2 regions of the Paenibacillus hamazuiensis genome follow, and region 2 is predicted to be linked to the other one. Evidence: riboswitches for the same ligand, from Rfam matches in the RefSeq annotation. Region 2 holds a riboswitch; the other holds the start of a gene.
The links. A riboswitch is a leader RNA that binds a small molecule or an ion and turns the genes downstream of it on or off. The one in region 2 is predicted to bind ZMP and ZTP.
Positions count from the first base shown of each region.

Region 1: it holds a riboswitch for ZMP and ZTP, as region 2 does, so the genes downstream of both, MYS68_RS38345 (bifunctional 5,10-methylenetetrahydrofolate dehydrogenase/5,10-methenyltetrahydrofolate cyclohydrolase) here and rpiB (ribose 5-phosphate isomerase B) in region 2, are expected to answer to the same signal.

Region 1 covers NZ_JALRMO010000002.1:1,139-11,694, forward strand. Annotated here, with positions in the region: gene MYS68_RS38305 (histidine phosphatase family protein) at 403-945, shown strand; gene MYS68_RS38310 (MFS transporter) at 1,324-2,727, shown strand; gene MYS68_RS38315 (spore coat protein) at 2,775-3,071, opposite strand; gene MYS68_RS38320 (hypothetical protein) at 3,084-3,278, opposite strand; gene MYS68_RS38325 (zinc-dependent alcohol dehydrogenase) at 3,302-4,438, opposite strand; gene MYS68_RS38330 (spore coat protein) at 4,435-4,821, opposite strand; gene MYS68_RS38335 (spore gernimation protein GerQ) at 4,835-5,074, opposite strand; gene MYS68_RS38340 (cyclodeaminase/cyclohydrolase family protein) at 5,183-5,833, opposite strand; partial or broken gene MYS68_RS38345 (bifunctional 5,10-methylenetetrahydrofolate dehydrogenase/5,10-methenyltetrahydrofolate cyclohydrolase) at 5,834-6,670, opposite strand; ZMP/ZTP riboswitch at 6,758-6,841, opposite strand; gene MYS68_RS38350 (DUF3231 family protein) at 6,974-7,996, shown strand; gene MYS68_RS38790 (GGDEF domain-containing protein) at 8,038-8,544, opposite strand; partial or broken gene MYS68_RS38795 (PAS domain S-box protein) at 8,569-8,907, opposite strand; gene MYS68_RS38360 (PAS domain S-box protein) at 8,920-9,342, opposite strand; gene MYS68_RS38365 (hypothetical protein) at 9,511-9,807, opposite strand; gene MYS68_RS38370 (DUF1128 domain-containing protein) at 9,971-10,195, opposite strand; gene MYS68_RS38375 (secondary thiamine-phosphate synthase enzyme YjbQ) at 10,271-10,556, shown strand, end outside.
Region 2 covers NZ_JALRMO010000001.1:6,902,637-6,913,192, forward strand. Annotated here, with positions in the region: gene prmC (peptide chain release factor N(5)-glutamine methyltransferase) at 1-16, shown strand, start outside; gene spoIIR (stage II sporulation protein R) at 102-956, shown strand; gene MYS68_RS30255 (L-threonylcarbamoyladenylate synthase) at 997-2,043, shown strand; gene MYS68_RS30260 (manganese efflux pump MntP) at 2,115-2,669, shown strand; gene MYS68_RS30265 (low molecular weight protein arginine phosphatase) at 2,779-3,360, shown strand; ZMP/ZTP riboswitch at 3,436-3,516, shown strand; gene rpiB (ribose 5-phosphate isomerase B) at 3,627-4,085, shown strand; gene MYS68_RS30275 (TIGR01440 family protein) at 4,203-4,766, shown strand; gene MYS68_RS30280 (serine hydroxymethyltransferase) at 4,812-6,059, shown strand; gene upp (uracil phosphoribosyltransferase) at 6,663-7,292, shown strand; gene wecB (non-hydrolyzing UDP-N-acetylglucosamine 2-epimerase) at 7,328-8,470, shown strand; gene MYS68_RS30295 (AtpZ/AtpI family protein) at 8,651-8,884, shown strand; gene MYS68_RS30300 (ATP synthase subunit I) at 8,877-9,257, shown strand; gene atpB (F0F1 ATP synthase subunit A) at 9,294-10,061, shown strand; gene atpE (F0F1 ATP synthase subunit C) at 10,132-10,350, shown strand; gene atpF (F0F1 ATP synthase subunit B) at 10,456-10,556, shown strand, end outside.

The DNA of each region.
Region 1 (10,556 bases), on a different contig from region 2:
CGCGTCGGAAGTTTTTTCCTCCGCATCAGAAAGCGAATTGGGTTGAAGCTTTTATGACCGCGTAATTCGAAGTGGGGCAAGATATAGGCAATGTACAGAGACTTTTGCAGTTGTCCGGGAATCTAGGGTTGACGGTATTTCCCGAAGCTTGCCACCGAGGAAGGTGTGGATTAAATAAAAGCAATTGCAGCGAAGCGGTTCGTATAAGGGACACCGGCGCACCCTGCTTCGTGATCATAAACGAAATTAAAATATCAGCTGCTTACCGGTTTCGGGTTTCGTTGATGTTTTTGAAATAATCATAAAGACGGAATATAAATTTTTATCAAAAAGCCCCCCATTCCCTGAAACATGCATGTACAGTTTCATTTTTTTGATGTAGTCGCAAGGAGGACACAACTGATGAAACATATTTACATCGTCCGGCACTGCAAAGCGGAAGGCCAAGCCCCCGATGCCCGGCTAACCGCAGCCGGTGTTGAACAAGCGGAAAAACTGGCCGAATTTCTCTCGGACAAAGCTATCGATTTGATCATCTCAAGTCCTTTTGCAAGAGCGTACCATACCATCAAACCATTATCCGATAAAATCGGTGTTGAAATCGCCTTGGATGAAAGATTAATGGAGAGAGTTTTGTCAGATAAAAACCACCCTGATTGGCGTGACATGCTTCGCAGGACATACGATGATTTGGACTTATGCTTTGAAGGCGGAGAATCCGGCAATACGGCTATGAGCCGTGCCATTCGTGTGGTTGAGGAGCTTCGAAACAGCAGCTGCAAAAACGCCGTCATCGTTTCACATGGAAACCTGATCTCGCTTATTTTAAAGCATTTTGATGATCGGATCGGGTATAAGGAGTGGGAAGCATTGTCCAATCCTGATGTATACCGTCTTTCCATTGTAGAGAATAAGCCTGATATTCAACGAATATGGGTAGACTGATTTTGCTTTTTCTCTCAGCCCCGACTATAATGTTTAATGATCATTTGTACGGAAAGGAGGCTAAAGCGATGAGAACCGTTTTCCTGCCCGATATAATGGAAAAAGGTGTAAAGGTTTCCGGCGATTTCGTTAGGACGGGATACGTATGCCCTTTTTCAAGATTACGTTTCACGAAAATGGTTACCGGAAGCTTTGGGCCTCATGTACAAATTAGCAATCGCTTAGTTAATCTTTGCTAATTCACATTGCATGATAAGGCGCCGGTGACGGCGTCTTTTTTTGTATATACGACGTCAGTTAAGAGGTGAACTTATTGGTAAAGAAATCAGATGACAAAGCCTCCTAAAATGAATAAAAAATTTTAGGAGGCTTCCCATAATGAAAACAATGGCACAAAAACAATCTTCAACCAAACTGTTAATGATGGTTTTGGTCCTCTCTTCCCTTCTGGCGGCAATTACGGTCGATATGGTCAATCCCGTTTTACCGCTGATCGGCGAGGCGCTGAATGCTTCAAAGGCTGAGGTCAGCTGGGTGGTAAGCGGCGTGGCCCTTGTGCTGGCGATCGGGGTTCCGCTTTATGGCCGGATGTCGGATTTTTTTGAACTGCGAAAACTGTTTACGGCAGCTGCTTCCATCATGACGCTGGGGAGCTTCCTGTGTGCGCTTGCCCCGAACTTGCCGTTGTTGGTATTGGGGCGAATGATCCAGGGAGCGGGAATGGCGGCGATACCTGTCCTGTCCGTTGTGACGATTTCCAAGGTTTTTGCCGAAGGAAAACGAGGCGCTGCTTTGGGGATTGTTGCCGGATGCATCGGAATCGGAACTGCATTTGGACCGATCTTTGGAGGGGTTGTCGGGCAGACTTGGGGCTGGTCCTCTTTGTTTTGGATCACATTTATTCTGTCTCTCCTCGTTGCGGCTGGCTCAGCATTCTCTCTTCCGGCAATCAAACCGCCGATGGCCGAGACGGGAGAGCAAAAATTTGACCTGATCGGCGGGGTATTGCTTGGATCCACCGCAGGATTTCTGCTGTTCGGGGTATCTCAAGGAGAGACGGCCGGTTTCGCCTCATTCTCTTCCCTAGGGAGTCTAATCGTGGCGGGCTTAGCCTTGATCGGGTTCATCCGGCGAATTCGTACAACGGATAAGCCGTTTGTACCGCCGACCCTTTTCGCTAACATGGGTTATGTCAACTCTGTCGTTGTGGCCTTTTTCTCGGTATTCGCTTATTTCGCCGTATTGGTATTTGTACCATTGCTGGTCGTGGAAGTAAACGGGCTCACTCCCGCAGAGGCGGGTTTGACCCTGCTGCCGGGAGGCGCCGCTGTAGCCATCCTTTCACCAATGGTTGGCCGCCTATCCGATCGGTTAGGAACAAAACCTCTCATTATAGCCGGACTCATTGTGATGGGAATGTCCACTCTGTTTCTGTCGACATGGGCCGCGGGAGCCTCGCCCGTACTCGTTTCTGCAGGTGTCCTGGGAGTCGGGGCCGCCTTCGCTTTCATTCATTCTCCGGCCAATAACGCGGCTGTCCGTACGCTTGCGCGAGACCAGGTTGGAGCGGGAATGGGCATATTCCAAGGCTCCATATACCTCGGAGCAGGTACGGGGGCCGGTATCATCGGAGCTTTTCTCCATGCACGCAGAGATGCCGCGGATTCGTTCAATCCGCTTTATGCCTTGGATGCGCCGGCTTATTCCGATGCGTTTCTGGCAACGACCGCAGCGGTGATCATCGCCCTGATTGCCGTTGCCGGTCTGCGAGACGAAAGCTGAGCGCCAAAAGAGCCTCCCGATTCACTCACGGAGGCTCTTTTTCCGTATCAAGACGGCAGGCTTAGCGCCGTTTGCATGTTCTGCAGATCAAGCTGCAGCTGCTCCTGCGGGTTCCACGGATGGTAAAACCCCTTCTCCATCAAATACATGGTGATCTGCTCGTGCATGTCGATCACCTCGTCCAAATGCTTCATCAGCACCGCCTTAACCTCCGGCGTGCCGACTTCCGTGACCGCTGCGGCGTAATTGCGAACCCCTGACTTGGCGGAGATCAGCAAATCCATGGCGATGACCTGGTCGGTCATTACGTGCATTCCGGTCAAGTGCTCCAAAATCGTGTTCATGCATTTACACCCCTATTGTTTCGCTTTGGACATGATCGCGCTCAGTTCCTGCAGCTGCCGAGTCGTGATGTCCACGTCCCGCTGCAAAATTTGCTTCAACGCAGGGTCGGAAACGAGCACCTGCATCGTCTTCGATTTTGTCAAACAGACCGTCTTGAACGCGGCCATTTCATGTACTTCCAGCGTTTCGTGCAGCGCATATACCATACATGTTCCTCCTATCCAATGACCTACGGTTTGAGTACAACCTTGATGCAGTTGTCCTGCCGCGTGTCGAAAATTTCATATCCCCGCTTCGCTTCGCTGAGAGGAATCACGTGGGTTATCACATCGCCCGGATCCACCTTGCCGGTATCGATCAGCTCGTACATGTAGGGCATGTAGTGGATGACCGGCGCTTGTCCCGTTTTAACCGTCACGTTGCGTTGAAAAATGTCGCCGAGCGGGAACGCGTTGTACCTTCCGCCGTACACACCGGTAATCTGGATGGTACCGCCCTTGCGTACACACTGGGTGGCAATCACGATACCGCCCATCGCTCCGCCCTGGAGCTTCAACCCGGAGGCCAACGCCTCCAGCGGCGTCATCTTGCCGCTCATGCCGGAGCAATCGATGACCACATCGGCCCCACCCTTGGTGATCTCCTTCAAATACATCCCTGCGTTCTCGTGCTGCTCTACATTGACGATTTCGACGTTGTTTGTGCGCTTCGCATGCTGCAGCCGGTAATCGAGAAAATCCGCGGCTATGACCCGCTTCGCACCTTTGAACCAGCAAAATTTTTGCACAAGCAGCCCTACCGGTCCGCAGCCGATCACAATGACTGTGTCGCCTTCCTTCACCCCGGCGTTATCGACACTCCAGAATGCCGTCGTCATCGCGTCCGAGATCAGGCACAGCTTTTCGTCGGGATGCTCGCAGCTTTCCGGAATTTTGAAATGGGTAAAATTCGCGAACGGCACCCGCAAATACTCGGCTTGTCCGCCCGGGTGACCCCCGGTCGTCCCGGAATAACCGAAAAAGCCGCCCATTTCGCCATGCTCGTTCGAGTTGTCGCATTGGCTTTCCAGGTGGTTTTGGCAGTACCAGCATTGGCCGCAGCTGATGGTGAACGGAATGATCACGCGATCCCCTTTCTTCAGCTTGGTCACGCCGGGGCCTACTTCCTCGACGATCCCCATCGGTTCGTGCCCGACGATATAATCTTCATGCATGTTCGGAATCATGCCGTGAAACAAATGCAGGTCGGAGCCGCAAATGGCGGTCGAGGTCGTCCGGATGATCATATCGTCCGGTTTTTCGATTTTCGGATCGGGCATCTCTTTGACTTCCACGTTTTTTATCCCTTGGTACGTAACGGCCTTCATGCCTGATGCCCTCCCATATGCTCATCCGGTGTGCGGTCGAACATGCCTTTGCGTCTCGTGTCATCCGGGAACAGCTTGAGCTGCGCGATTTGCACCGTTTGCTCCGCACTAAGCATATCGAGCTGAAACTGCTCCTGCAGCTCGTACGGATGGAACCATTTTTTGCGGATCATCAGCTCGGAGATCTCCTGATGAAGCGCGATGCCTTGATGAAGCTGCGCGCGCAGCAGCGCTCTCGCTTCAGGCGATGCGGTTTCGGTGAGGGCAAACGCCGTGTTGCGGACGCCGTCTTTCACCCGAACGAGAAAATCCATAGCGAAAGTCATGTCCGCCATCTCCGGCATGTTTAAAGAATTGGCCGGGTCGACATAATCCATTTTCATATAAGCGGTCACCTCAATTCAGGATGGGAGCAGGGCGGCGGTCCGGCACCGGCGCGCTGAACGGCGCCCGTTGATAAAGAGCCTGCAAATCGGCCAAAGCTTGGATGGACTGGTCGACATCCTTCTGCATTAAATCCTTGAGCTCCTGATCGAATACGATGCCCTGCATCAGCTTGGATTTGGCCAAACATAAGGTCTTGAAATTGATTGCTTCGTGGATTTCCAACGCTTCGTGGGGAGCTAATGGTTTCATTCCTGACACCTCCTGGCAATGCAGTTACAGTTAGTGTTTGTTTAGATCAAGGCTGTATACCTGATCGGAATATGAAAAAAAGCCCACCAACGGTGAGCTTTCCACTTTCTACCCCAAGATCCTGCCCCGGGTTATTTGCAATGTTTCGTCTTTCAGCTCCCCGATCTCGCGGATCAGCGAAGACATAATGTCCGAATACCGGCGCTTCAGCTCCATATCCTTCAATGAAGCCATATTTATCTCTACGGTCAGCAATGCGGACTGCGCTGCAGCTTCAAACAAGAGGGCTCCGATGCCAAGATCGGAGATCACATTTTTATTGCACGAATCGGCAATGCGGCTCGTGCTTATCATCCCGTCCCTGCACACCTCGATGAGTCGGAGAGGCACGTCCATGGCAAGGAGAGCGGCTTCCTGAATCGCTTTTCTGCGCACGTCCTTTTCTTCCTCCGTACCCTTGGGAAGTTTCAAGGCATTCATATATTGATTGAACGAAGCGATGTCCGCTTGAAGCAGATGTTCGCATTCTGCGGTTAAGCTGCGAATACTCTCCATAACCTCGGCGATGCGGGAATGAATATGCGCGAATTTTTCCCCCTGGGACAAGCTGCCGACCATGGACGTCATCGAGGCCCCGAGCGCGGCGACAAGAGCCGCTACGCTTCCCCCACCCGGTGTCGGATGGGAACTCCCCGCCTGCTCCAAAAAATAGCGAAGCGAATCGTCCCAAGTTACCGCATGCGCCTTCTTCTCCGGCATCTGTATGTCGATTGCCTTCATGAGGTTCTCATAAAGGATAGCGGAGGTTAATGTTCCGACACCGCCCGGAACCGGGGATACGGCGGCAGCATAATCGCCGACATCGGCTGCTGCGTCGCCTGTGATTTTCCCATCATCCGTCTCATTTATTCCCGCATCGATGATGACGAGATTTGAATGTACCATATCCCGCCGGACAAGATGCGGACGGCCGGCAGCAACAAAGGCTATTTCGGCATGCTGAAGATGCGAAGCGATGTCCGGTGTGCGGGAATGACACACGGTAACGGTAGCATTTTCCCTTTGCAGCATATGAAACAGCGGCAGCCCGACGGTCTGTCCTCTTCCCACCAAAGTGACGTTCCTGCCCTCAAGCGTATAGCCGTAAAACTTAAGAAGCTTTATGCAAGCTTGCGGAGTGGCGGGGTAAAGCCCCGGATCCCCTGTGACGACAGCCAGCTTATTGGCGGGGGTGACTCCGTCTACGTCCTTGACGGGCGAGATGGCCTTTATGATGCTGCCGGTCGATATGTGGTCAGGCAGGGGAAGCTCCAGCATGATGCCGTGAACGGAGCGATCCTCATTCAATCGGGTGATCAGCCGAACGATCTCTTCTTCCGTGATTTCCGCCGGAAACGAATGGAGCTCAAAAGCCACCCCGAGCTTCGCGGCAATTCTTTGTTTGGCCTGTGCGTAATATGCCGAGGCTGGGTCGCCTTCGACCAAAATGGTTGCCATTTTAGGCTGCACGCCTGCCGATTTCCATTCCTCCACTTGCGATCTGACCGTTTCATACACCTGATCCGCCGCTTCTTTCGCCTTCATGACCAATGCCATGTCGAGTACCTCCCTAACAATTTTTTAGAGCGATAAACAAAAAAAAGCACCTGCGCCGGCTCGTCAGCATAACGAGTCCCACCGCAGATACTTTCCCCAGGCGAACGGACGTTTCAGCTGTATGCTTCCTCGTGGTTCATTCCACTTTCATCGCCAGTCACATACAGGGTTATTTCCTTCATTTTATCAAAGATCGGGCTCAAAGGAAACCGTTATAACCAAAGATGCGCGCTGCCGGACCGAATAAATTACGAATCCGGCAGGATACTATTGGGGAACGAAATCGTTTAATGGAGGATGAGCATGTCATCTTATAAGCCTCAGGAAAAGCAGGCCAACATCGAATTCAGCTGCACGGAGATCGGGGGACTTTGGGGCGTTTATATGCAGGAGAGTATGGCGGTATGCTTCCTGACCTACTTGATCCATCATCTTCAGGATGCGGAAATTATTCCTTTGGCCAAAGAGGTTTTGTCCGTTTCGCAGGATCGGATAAGTAAAATCAAAAAAATGTTCCTCGCCGAAAATTTCCCCATACCCGCAGGCTTTTCGGAGGGCGATGTAAACCTGGCCGCACCGCCGCTTTTTCACGACACGTTCACCTTAAGTTTCATCTATATGATGAATCGCCTTGGAATGATTAATTTCTCTTTTGTCGCCTCCAATAATGTTCGGCTTGATGTTCTGGATTTTTTTAACGAGTGTATACATTCATCAACCGAAATGTTCGGAAAAGCGGTACGCATGATGCTGGAGAAAGGCGTCTATGACCGTCCGCCGAAAATGAATTACCCCCAAAAAATCGAGTACGTGCAGAAATTATCATTTATGGACGGATTGTTTAGCGGAAAAAGGCCTCTGAACGCTATTGAATTATCTGAAATCTTTTTCAATATCGAGCGAAATTACTTCTCCGTCATTATCATGCTTGGATTTGCCCAAGTGCTGCAGGATAAAAAATTAAAGGATTTCGTCATGAGAGGCAAAAAAATCAGCGAGCGGCAGATCGAATTATTTAACAATCTGCTCATGGAGGAGGATTTGCTCGGAACCGTAACCGTCAGTATGGAAGTAACGGATTCGACCGTTTCGCCCTTTTCGGAAAAAATGATCATATCGCTGATCCATATATTGAACTCTGTGGACATTCTCTTGATCTCGCACGCCCTGGCGCTGTCAATGCGGGCCGATCTCGCCGCTCATTACACGAAGATCATCGGCGAGGTGATGTCGTACGCCAAGGATACTTTTGATCTTGTGGTGGAACGAAAATGGCTGGAGCAGCCTCCTCTTACGACAAATCGAAAACAGCTCATTCAATCTTAAAAAACCGCAAAGCTGCGGTCGCCCGGAGCTTTGCGGCTCGTTTAATGCGGCAGCTGCGCATACATCCGCACGCTGTTTTTACCGGCTTGCTTTACGGCATACATAGCCTGATCGGCACGCTTCAGCAGCATCTCGAGCGTAGTTCCGTGATTCGGAAAAAGAGCGACGCCGATGCTCGGACTTACTTTAAGCGAAGCCCCGTGATAAATGAACGGTTCGTTCAGCTTGTCCAGCAGCTGTCCGGCAAATCGCGCGGCCGCGCAGTCGTCCTCAAGCGGCTGAAGCAGAACCGTGAACTCGTCACCGCCCATCCGGGCCGCCATATCGCCAATGCCGATGCTTTGCCTGAGCCGGATTCCGACGGTATTCAGCACAAAATCGCCTGCGCCGTGCCCATACCGGTCGTTGATGAATTTGAAGCCGTCGAGATCGATCAGCAGCAGCGCGAGCTTCTGTCCGGATGCCTCCGCTTGCTTCAGCGCCGCATCGGCGTGCTCCTGAAATTTTCGGCGGTTGGGCAGCTCGGTTAAAGAGTCGTGATAAGCCATGTAGTTGATCAGCGCTTCCGCATGCTTGCGGTGGGTAATATCTTTGGCGATGCAGTATACGCCGATGACCTCGTTATCCACCTTGATCGGCAGCATCGACACGCTGATTTCCACGCGGCTGCCGTTTTTATGAATAAGAGCGGATTCGAGATTGTATGTGCTTCCCCTCTTCGTTTCTTCGAAATAATAACGGAGCTCGTCGATCCGCTCCACCGTAATTACCTCCCGCACCAAGCGCAGGTGCAGCTCTCGAAACGTATAGCCGGTGATCCGTTCGACTGCCGGATTGGCGCTGGTAAACCGTCCCTCCATATCGAGCGAAAATACCGCATCCGGATTATGCTCGAACAGCGACTTGAACCTTTGCTCGCTTTCCTAAAGCAGCCGTTCGTCCTGCTTTCGTTTTGTAATATCCCGAATGATGCAGGCGTACGATTCCAACGTCTCTCCGTCAAAACGCAGGGGGACAATCGACTCGCTGACGATAAACTCGCTGCCGTCCTTACGTTTCTTCCACGTTTCATAAGCGCCGATCTGCCAGTTTTTCGTGCGAAGCGCTGCCCCGAAGTCTTCGGCCATACGTTCGGGAACGACAGGCAGCTTGCGATTCAGAACCTCTTCCCGCCCCCAACCGAACAAGTCCTCGAATGTATCATTTACGAAAAGGACCGTATCGTCCAGACGGCAAACAATGAAAGCGACCGTCGGGTTATGGGTGAGCGCCTCCACCATTGCTCTGGCCAGCTTATATTCCTTTTCCAGCCGGTTTATCTTTTCCGCATCGAATGTTTTCGTCAATGAGCATCCTCCAAGCCGATTATACATCGGTTAATACTTTAAATATCGGCACAGCGGCTCTTCCTGTTTTGTTAAAGATTTCACGCAACGTAAGAACATCCTCACAAAAACATTCCCACACACAAAAAACCTCCCCCCGCATGCGGGAAGAGGCTGCCTTCTGCCATTTTACCAAATGAAACCGCCGGGATAGCCGAAGCCAAAGCCGCCGCCGTAAGGATAGCCGCCAAAACCAAAGCCGCCGCCGTAGGCGAAAGGCAAAGTACCGATGGCCAGCAGATCAAACAGCACCAAAGGAATGAATGCCGACGTCCTGACCGTCTTGCCGCCCTTGACCGGAGCCAGGTACAGTGCATTGCCCTGTATGCGCACCAGCTTGCCGCTGACCATCGTGCCGTCTTTTTTCAGAGCGTAAATGCGCTTGCCGACAAGCTTCCGCACGTCCGCTTTCTTGACCGATTGCATGATATATTCCACCTCCGTACGAAAATCAGGTATTGGAGTTACCCTACCATAGTACGGAGATCGAACGAGCGCTGCCTGTTTGGCTGTCCCTGTGACAAACAAGAATGTGCTTATGCCACGGAGTGAAAATGCACCTTTATTTCGAAGAGCATCCGCTTCGCGCTTATACTTTGCGGAGCCGGCCCAGCTCGGTCGTAATCGCTTCGATTTCGCTGATGCTGAAATTGTTTTTGCTCGCGACCATTTCGTAAATATCCTTCAAATCCTCATACAAGTCCGTATTGAAGTGCGAAGCCTTGAAAGCGGCGCCGGAAGCCATTCTCAGCTTCTTCTTGATCGCTTCGATCATAAATTCGGCGTTTTCCGCCGTTTTTTGAGATAAGTCCATTGTAGTCCCTCTTTTCGCAAAGATTGGTTTTTCAAGCCAGGTTTCATATACTTAAAAGAAAAAGGAGGCCGTCCGATGATCCACACGCTGCACATTGAAACGAAACAACGCGATGAAATCATTGACATTACCCCGAAAGTGAGCGACCTGCTGAGGCAGGAGCCTCTGGAGGACGGACTTGCCATCGTCTATTGTCCCCATACGACCGCCGGAATTGCCGTCAATGAAAATGCCGACCCCGATGTGAAAAAAGATATTCTCATGCGCTTAAACGAAGTGTATCCCTGGGAGCATCCTAAGTATGAGCACGCCGAGGGCAATTCCGCCGCGCACCTGAAAGCGATCACCGTCGGCTCTTCGC
Region 2 (10,556 bases):
AATCCGAAAAAAATGATAGATTCATAGGTTTAACCCTTTCCGGTTCTGCCCATACTGATGCTATGAGGCAAGAATGACAGTTTCGGAAGGGGTTAGCCGCTATGGTCAAGCAAGCTTATTCGATGTCGGTCAGACGTCTCGCTTATATCGCTTTTGCACTTATCGTGATGATGATGAGCTGGGAATCGACGAAAATGCAAGCTTCCGCCCTCATTCAGCAGGACATTCCGAAGGACTCGATCCGCATTCGCATCTTGGCGAATTCGGATTCGGTGGCCGATCAATGGGTGAAACGCGAAGTGCGTGACGCGATTTTTGCAGAGATCCGCACATGGGCGGAAGGTCCGCAAACGATCGAACAGGCGCGCGAGATGATTCGCGCTCGGTTGGGCGAGCTGGAGCAGCTGAGCAACGACACTCTGCATGACCGCGGATTCGGATACGATGCGAAAGTCGAGCTGGATACGGTTCCGTTCCCGGCGAAAACCGTCGGAACGAAGGTTTATCCGGCCGGACAATATGAAGCGCTGCGTGTGACGCTCGGCAAAGGCGAAGGCCAAAACTGGTGGTGCGTGTTGTTCCCGCCGCTGTGCTTCATGGGCGGACAGATCGTAGCGAAAAAAGATGTGGAAGCGAAGCAGGCTGCGGAGCGGGAAGAGCCGGCGGCCGGACAGGCGGGGCAGAATGCCCGTGGTACGGCAAGCGCAGCGGGCAATCAAGGGCAAGGGGCGGATTCGGGAAAGGCACCCGGGAAAGCCGCTTCCGGCAAGAACGCTACGGAAAAAGCCTCCGGCGGCGGTAAAGTCGGTTCCGGCGAAAACATAGCCGCTTCCGCGAAAGAGAGCGGCGCTAAAGGCAAAACTGCCTCCGACACGTCACAAACCGTTAAAGCGTCGCAGCCGCAGCCGGAAATCCATTTCTTCGTGTGGGACATGCTGAAAAAGCTGTTTGCTTGATACCGATAATCCTATACGTAAACAAAGGAGATACCTCCTCATGACGAACTATTGGCAGGTCGACCCCGAAAAACCCGACGGGCAGGCCATCCGCGAAGCGGCCGGCCTGCTCCGCGAAGGGCAGACCGTCGCGTTTCCGACGGAAACGGTGTACGGCCTCGGAGCCGACGCGACGAACACCGAAGCGGTTCAGGCGATTTTCACCGCCAAGGGCCGTCCGTCGGACAACCCTCTCATCGTACATATCGCTCACCGGTCTCAATTGGACGGGCTTGTCCTCCCGTACGATGAGACCGTTTGCCGTTTGATCGACGCCTTCTGGCCCGGCCCGCTGACGATCGTGCTGCCCGCCCGGCCCGGCGTGCTGTCGCCGCTTGTGACCGCGGGGCTGGACACGGTCGGCGTGCGCATGCCGGCGCACCCGGTCGCGCTCGCGCTGATCGATGCGGCCGGCTGCCCGGTCGCCGCGCCCAGCGCCAACCGCTCGGGGCGTCCGAGCCCGACGCGCGCGGAGCACGTGCGCGAGGATCTCGGCGGTCGCATCGGCGGCATCGTGGACAGCGGCCCGACCGGCGTCGGGCTCGAGTCCACGGTCGTCGCCGTCTCCGGCGGCGGCGTGCATATCCTGCGCCCGGGCGGCGTGACGGCCGCCGCGCTGCGCGCAGCTCTGCCGGGCGCGCATGTCGAAGACAGCGCCCGCGAGGTGCAGCCCGGCGAAGCGCCGCGCTCGCCGGGGATGAAGTACACCCACTACGCGCCGCAGGGCCGCATGGTGGTCGTGCAGGGCGCAAGCGAGGCGGCCGTCGTCGCCCGCATGCGCCAGGAGCTCGCCCAGGCCAAAGCCGCGGGCGAGACAACCGGCGCGCTCGCGTTCACCGGCGCGGCGGCGCAGCTTGACGCCGACTGCGTGCTGGAGAGCGGCCGCGGCCTCGAGCAGCTCGCGCATCGCCTGTACGATGCGCTGAGGCGTTTTGACGAAGAAGGCGTCACCTTCATCGTTGCGCAGGGCTGCCCGGAGGAGGGGCTAGGCGCCGCGATCATGAACCGGCTGCGGAAAGCGGCCGGCGGCCGGGTCGTCCAAACTTAAGGCATGTTTGTCCCCTTGTCCGCATATTCTGGTTAGGAACAGTGGACAGGGGGAGTTGAACCTTGGAAATCATGACGCCCTATCAATGGGGCCAGCTCATTACGATCCTTGTCATGGCCATCGCCCTGGGACTGGACGCGCTTTCGCTGGGGCTGGGTATCGGCATGAGGGGGATTCGCCTGTGGGATATCCTGAAAATCAGCGTGGTCATCGCGTTATTTCATATGATCATGCCGCTGATGGGAATGTTCACCGGGCAATACGTCAGCACGCTGCTCGGCGATGTGGCGACGATGATCGGCGGCGTGCTGCTGCTGCTGCTCGGCGCGCATATGGTATACAGCTCCGTCAAAGGCGACGAGGTTCGATCGTTCGATCACCGCACCTTTTGGGGAATCATCGTATTCAGCCTCAGCGTCAGCATCGATTCGTTTTCCGTCGGCGTTTCGCTCGGCATGTTTTCCACGGATCTGCTGCTGACCGTACTGATGTTCGGTTCGTTCGGCGGAGCGATGTCGATCATCGGACTTTTGCTCGGCCGCCGAGTCGGCCATTGGATCGGCGAGTATGGCGAAGCGTTCGGCGGAGTCATCCTGCTAGCGTTCGGAATCAAATTTTTGTTGTAAACGATCCCGGGCCCGCTGAGCCGGGTTCCATAATTGCCGTCAATTAGGGTAAAATAGATGTTGGAGTGAATAAGGCGAGACTTTCGCTGCAAAAGGGGGGATCATCGCCATGAAGCATATTTTGTTCATCTGTACCGGCAACACTTGCCGCAGTCCGCTTGCCGAAGGGATGCTTCGCCAGCTTGCCCGCGAACGGGGTCTGGCTATCGAAGTGAGATCGGCGGGAGTCGCCGCTTATGAAGGTGCGCCGGCCTCCGACCATACGGCGACGATTTTGCGGGAAAAAGGGATCAAGGAGCCGCACAAGGCGTCGCCGCTAACCGGAGATTTGCTTGACTGGGCCGATCTGGTGCTGACGATGACCCAAAGCCACAAGCGGCATGCGATTCAGCTTTTTCCCGAAGCGGTGGATAAAATATTTACACTCAAAGAGTATACGCTGGACGATCCCGCCGAGCTGGAGGCTGTTGCCGAAATAGAGCGGCTTTATGCCGACGCGCAGATGAAGCAGGCGCTCGCCCAGCCGATCACCGATGACGAGCGTTCCCGGATGACGGAGCTGCAGCGGAAGCTGCCGAGCTACGATATCGCCGATCCCTTCGGAGGTTCGCTGACGACGTACCGCAAAAGCGCCGAAGAAATCGAGCGGAGCCTGCACAAGCTGATCCGCAAGTTGGAATCTTTTTCATGAAAAATAGACGAAAGCTTTCCCGATTGCATCTTTACACATGCTTCCGATTGAGCTATGATGAAAATAAGCAATCAAGGGACCCGGTGTAACTGGCGACGCGTGGAATGAACCACAGTGGAGCATCGGGACATACGGCCGGTCGCCTGGGCAAAAGAGCTTGCGCTTATCGTTCTTGCAGAACGGGCGTGATGCTCTTTTTTTCGTCTGTAGAGGCATGTTTAGGTTATACTAGCCGTATCCCATGTATATTCAGGAGGGCGACATTTATGAAAATTGCCATTGGTGCGGATCATGCCGGTTACCGGCTGAAGGACGAACTGGTCGGTTTTATCCAATCGCTCGGACACGAGGTAAAAGATTTCGGCGCTTTCGGGCCTGAATCGGTCGATTACCCCGACTACGCATCTGAGGTATGCGGTCAAGTTGTTTCCGGCGAGGCGGACAAAGGTATTCTGATTTGCGGAACGGGCATCGGCATGACGATTGCCGCCAACAAAATTCCCGGTATCCGCTGCGCGCTTGTGCACGATTTGTTTTCCGCGAAGGCGACGCGCGAACACAACGATTCCAACGTGCTTTCGTTAGGCGAGCGTGTGATCGGACCCGGCGTGGCCCAGGAAATCGTCAAGATTTGGCTCGAGACGGAGTTTTCCCAGGGAGAACGCCATAAAAACCGCGTCAATAAAGTGAAGCAGCTGGAAGAAAAACATACGCTTCATCCTTAATCGCTTTGTGCGGAAAGGAGGCGGGCTTAATTGAACAGCAATCCTATAAATGATGCCGCTGGCGTACCGGCCCCGTCCACGGAGCAGTTCGCCGATTTTGCGGGCCATGCCGCCGACATTGCGCTGCACGTCGAGCAAATTTTGCGAGAGCTCGTGCAGGCGGGCGGGATTCGGAACGGGCACATCGTCGTTATCGGGACAAGCACCAGCGAGGTGCTCGGCCAGCGTATCGGCACATCCGGTACGGTGGATGTGGCCAGGCATATTTTCGCTGCGGTGGAAAAGGTTCGGCAGGACGCCGGTTTCTACCCGGCATATCAATGCTGCGAGCATTTGAACCGCGCGCTCGTGGTCGAATCCGCTTTGCTGGAACGGTACCCGCAGCTCGAGCCCGTATCCGTCGTCCCCGTGCCGAAGGCCGGAGGTTCGATGGCTTCATACGCGTTCCGGCAGTGGGCCGATGCCCGCGTGGTCGAGACGATTCAGGCGCACGCCGGAATCGATATCGGCGAGACGCTGATCGGCATGCATTTGCGCCGGGTCGCGGTGCCGTTTCGCCCCTCGATCCGCTTCGTCGGGCAGGCGCGGGTCACGGCGGCTTTTACAAGGCCGAAGCTGATCGGCGGAGCGCGGGCGGTGTATGAACTGGAATCCGCCAAGCAGGACGTTACTTGCGATTAATCGTTACTTGATACGAGCATTTATCTATTTTGAGGAGGAAACCCTGTGGAACATTTGCGTAAAACCGATCCGAAAATCGTAGAAGCCATGAATCTGGAGCTCGGCCGCCAGCGCGATAAAATCGAGCTGATCGCCTCCGAAAACTTCGTTAGCCAAGCTGTTTTGGAAGCGATGGGCACCGTGCTGACGAACAAGTACGCCGAAGGTTACCCGAATCGCCGTTACTATGGCGGCTGCGAATACGTCGACATCGTGGAAAGCATCGCACGCGATCGCGCGAAAGAACTGTTCGGCGCCGATCACGCGAACGTGCAGCCTCACTCCGGCGCGCAGGCGAACATGGCTGTTTATCTGGCTGCGCTGAACTCCGGCGATACCGTTCTCGGCATGAACTTGGCGCATGGCGGCCACTTGACGCACGGCAGCCCGGTGAACGCATCCGGCATTTTGTACAACTTCGTCGCCTACGGCGTCAGCGAAAAAGACGCCCGCATCGATTACGACGAAGTCCGCAAAGCGGCTTTCAAGCACAAGCCCCGCATGATCGTAGCCGGTGCGAGCGCTTATCCGCGCATCATCGATTTCGAAGCGCTCGGCCAAATCGCAAATGACGTGGGCGCGCTGCTCATGGTCGACATGGCGCATATCGCCGGTCTCGTTGCAGCCGGGCTGCACCCGAACCCGGTGCCGCACTCCCACTTCGTGACGACGACCACGCACAAAACGCTGCGCGGTCCGCGCGGCGGCATGATCCTGTGCCGCAAGCCGTGGGCGCAAGCAATCGATAAAGCGGTGTTCCCGGGCAGCCAAGGCGGCCCGCTGATGCACATCATCGCCGCGAAAGCCGTTTCCTTCGGCGAAGCGCTGCAGCCGGAGTTCAAAACGTACGCACAGCAAGTCGTGAACAACGCGAAGGCATTGTCCGAAGCGCTGATGGCCGAAGGCATCAACCTCGTTTCCGGCGGCACGGACAACCACCTGATGCTGATCGATCTGCGCAACCTGAACATCAGCGGTAAAGATGCCGAGCACCTGCTGGACGAAGTCGGCGTGACCGTCAATAAAAACGCGATTCCGTTCGACCCGACCAGCCCGTTTGTCACAAGCGGCATTCGCGTCGGCACACCAGCAGCGACTTCCCGCGGCATGGACGAAAACGCGATGAAAACGATCGCTCGAATCATTTCTTTGACTTTGAAAAACCCGACCGACTCCTCCGTACACGACAAAGTGCGCGGCATGGTCAAAGATCTGACTTCCCAGTTCCCTCTCTATCCGGGTCTGGCCTATTAATCAGCTTTCACAGCCGGCGTTTCTTCCACAGAAACGCCGGCTTTTTATTTTGCCAACCATGTGGATAAACATTGTGCAATCTGGGGATAAATTGTGGATAATTAGAAACAAAAGGTATCCACGTGTGCATAACTGTTTTTTTTGCTGAAATTTTGTTTGTACATGTTTTGAAGCTTAGAAGATTACGATGAGTTTTGAGTGTAAGTGTATGCGGATGTAATGTGTTGAAGGTTAGGGTTAGGCTTAGCAGAAAAGTGGAGCGTGGCGGCATAGGATTTCGCGTCAGCGAAATCCATCCCGTCATACGCGAGCCCGTGGCACTCTGAAACTCCCACCGTATCGCGCCAAAAGTAAAGCGTGTCCGGCATAGGATTTTTCGACCGAAGGCGATAAAATCCATGCCGGACAAACGCGAATTAGAAGCATGCAGCTGCTCCCGGCGGGCGGGTCCAGGGCGCTTGGGGCGCCTGGGGTCCCCCTTTAAGGGGGATTTAGGGGGTGGTGCTAGGGGACTGCTTACGGCAGTAGGATATTTCCCGCAGCTTATGATATAATAAACGAGATTTTGGACAAACCGTCCTATTTTTCAGGGGGAAACAAAGCATGGGAAAAGTATTCGTTTGCGACCATCCGCTTATCCAGCACAAGCTGACGTACATACGCGAGGAGAACACTACAACGAAGGATTTCCGCGAGCTGGTCGACGAAGTGGCGACGCTGATGGCGTACGAAATAACAAGGGACATCCCGCTTGAAAAGGTGCAGGTCAAAACCCCCGTAGCGATGGCCGAATGCCGCGTCATTTCCGGAAGAATGCTCGGGCTGATACCGATATTGCGGGCCGGGCTCGGCATGGTGGACGGGATCTTGAAGCTGCTGCCCGCAGCCAAGGTAGGACATGTCGGTTTGTACCGCGACCCGGATACGCTGCAGCCGGTGGAATATTACCTGAAGCTGCCGACCGACGTGCAGGAGCGTCTGCTCATCGTCATCGATCCGATGCTGGCGACCGGGGGATCGGCGAATGCGGCCATCGAGGCGCTGAAAAAACGCGGCTGCACGCAGATTAAGCTGATGTGCCTGATCGCTGCGCCCGAAGGTGTCAAAGCGGTGCAGAAAGCTCATCCGGACGTCGATATTTACGTAGCTGCCATCGACGATTATTTGAACGATCACGGTTATATCGTCCCAGGCTTAGGGGACGCGGGAGACCGTCTGTTCGGAACGAAATAATAAGCGAACCAATATAAGCTAAGGGGATAGAGCGCATGAGCAAAATCAAAGTGATGACGATTTTCGGCACGAGACCGGAAGCGACCAAGATGGCCCCGCTTGTTCTGGAGCTGCAAAGACATCCGGAGCATATCGAGTCGCTCGTCTGCGTCACCGCCCAGCACCGGGAGATGCTGGACCGCGTGCTCGAATTGTTCGAGATCAAGCCGGATTACGATTTGAACGTCATGAAGCCGGGCCAGTCGCTGAACGAGGTGGCGATCCGCGTGCTGCAAGGGCTGGAGCCGGTTTTCCGCGAAGAAAAACCCGACCTGATTCTCGTGCACGGCGATACAAGCACCACGTTCCTGGCCAGCTATGCCGCATTTCTGCAGCAAATTCCGATCGGTCACGTTGAAGCGGGGCTGCGCACCTGGAACAAGCTTTCGCCGTATCCGGAGGAAATGAATCGCCAGCTGACCGGCGTGCTCTGCGACCTGCATTTTGCGCCGACGGACTGGTCGGCAGGCAATCTTCGCAGTGAGAACAAACCGGAGCAGCATATTTACATCACCGGCAATACGGCGACGGACATTTTCCGGTACACGGTGAAAAAAGATTTCCGGCACCCGATTCTCGACTGGGCCAAAGGAAAGCGGCTGGTGTTTATGACCGCACACCGCAGGGAATCGCAGGGCGAACCGCACCGTCAAATTTTTCGTGCCGTACGGAGATTGGCCGATGAATTCGAAGATATCGCGATCGTGTACCCGGTGCATTTAAGTCCTGCGGTAAAAGGACCGGCGCATGAACTTCTGGGCGGTCATCCGCGCATCATGCTGACCGAACCGCTGGACGTTGTCGAGGTGCATAACCTGTATCCTCATACGTACATGATTTTGACCGATTCCGGGGGACTGCAGGAGGAGGCGCCTTCGTTCGGCGTACCGGTGCTGGTGCTGCGTGAAACGACGGAACGTCCCGAGGGAATCAAGGCCGGCACGCTGGAGCTTGTGGGCACCGATGAAGACAAGGTTTTCGACCGGGCTCGCGCACTGCTGACCGACAAAACGCTGTACGACAAAATGAGCAAGGCTGCCAACCCTTATGGAGACGGAAAAGCGTCCGAGCGCATTGTAGAAGCCATTTTGTACCATTTCGGCAAGCTTGAAAAGCGCCCTCTTCCGTTCCAACCGTGACAATATCATGACAAACATTACAGCATACAGTTGTACTGTCTGGTTTAAAAATCACAAAAACCTTGATCCATCAATGTTTTTGTGATTTTTGTCATGGCGCTGGAAGATCAGTCCATCATTGACAAAAGGAACTTTACTTCGATAAAATAAACTAGGATTTAAGGAAGGGAAGGGTTCCGTATGCAAAAACCACCTTCTCAGGATAATCCTTGGCGAGCGGTTGCGCTTGTCAGCGCCATCGGGGCGGATCTGGTCGTCTGCATGCTCGCCGGGTATTGGTTAGGGCAGCTTGCGAGTGAATGGGCAGGCGGCAAACCGATTCTGATCGTAGGCGGGATTATGCTCGGCTTCCTTGTCGGCGTGTTCAGCGTCATCCTCATTCTTCGCAAGTATACAGGGGGCTCTAATGGATGATTTCTCCGCCCATCTGAAAACGGTTCAACGCATGGCGTTCTTTTTTTTGTCCTTCTGCTTCATGGGTTGGGCGTTAGTGCCGCAGCACCGCCCTTACATGGCCGGTCTGATTTTGGGTACCTGCGTCAGCATGATCAACGCCCGCTACTTGGCGTGGAAGATCGAGCAGCTCACGAAAGCGGTCATGGAGAAGTCGAACCGCAAGATCAACATGGGCTTTATCACTCGCGCCTCAACTTCGCTGCTAGCCATCCTGGTTTGCTATAGATTCCAGCAGCAGTTTGCATTTTCTACCACGCTGGCAGGATTATTTTTCGCACAGTTGGCAACACTCCTACTGGGCATTATTTCAAATTTTAAGCAACGTAAGTAGGTTCACATTATTCTGCGGAAAGGGGTGAAATACTGCATGCATGAACTGCCGATAATTACACTTGGCGGGATCCGCTTTGATTTATCCAGCATCATCATGATTGTGGTCACCAGCATAATCGTCTTGATTTTGGCGCGCCTCGGCACAAGCCGGCTGTCTGTGAACAATCCGGGCAAAATGCAAAACTTTCTCGAATGGGTGGTTGATTTTGTCTCCGGTCTAATCGCCAGCACGATGGATATGAAAAAGGGCAAGTCGTTTTTGATGCTGGGCATTACGCTGATTATGTTTATTTTCGTAGGAAACATGTTGGGCTTACCGTTCGGTATCGCATTCGAGGTGACAGAGCCGATGCCGATCTTCGGCATTACGGCGGAAGAACTGCATCATGCTCACGAAACCGGCAAGCATATCGCGCTTTCCTTCTGGAAATCGCCTACGGCCGACGTTGCTGTGACGATGGGCCTCGCTGCCATGATAATCGTGATGGTACACTTCCTGGGGCTTACGAGAAACACGCATCACTACTTGAAGCACTATGTGGAACCGCATTGGGCGATGTTCCCGCTGAACGTGATCAAAGAGGTGTCCAAGCTTTTGACACTCGGTCTTCGTCTATTCGGTAACATTTACGCCGGCGAGGTGCTGATTTCCGTCATCTTGATGGCCGGTTGGGTGGGCATCATCCCGCTTATCGTATGGCAAGGCTTCTCGGTTTTCGTAGGCGCAATCCAGGCGTTCGTGTTTACGATTTTGACTATGGTTTATATCTCCCAGGCGACAGAGCATGGGGACGAGCATTAATCTAGCGGATCTACGGATCCGATGAGATCAAAAAATAAAAATCTAATGACATTTGAGGAGGATTTTATCCATGGAATTTCTTGCTGCAGCAGTTGCTATCGGTTTGGGTGCGCTTGGCGCAGGTATCGGTAACGGTTTGATCGTAGGTCGCGCAATCGAAGGTATTTCCCGTCAGCCGGAGCTTCGCGGTACTTTGCAAACGACGATGTTTATCGGTGTAGGTCTTGTCGAAGCATTGCCGGTTATCTCCCTCGTATTCGCCTTGCTGTTCACTTTCGTTTTGAGATAAGTTTCAGGTGGCGGGGCCTTACGCTCTCGCCTTCGTTTTGCCTAGGGCTTTTCATGCGAAGTGATCGACTCAGAATGTAAACCTCTCAGAAGGGAGTGACCTTGGATGAATTTTATTCCGTCAACGTTTTTTATTGCGATAATTTCCTTCGGGATTTTGTATCTTCTGCTCAAGAAGTATGCTTTCGGGCCTCTATTTGGCATTAT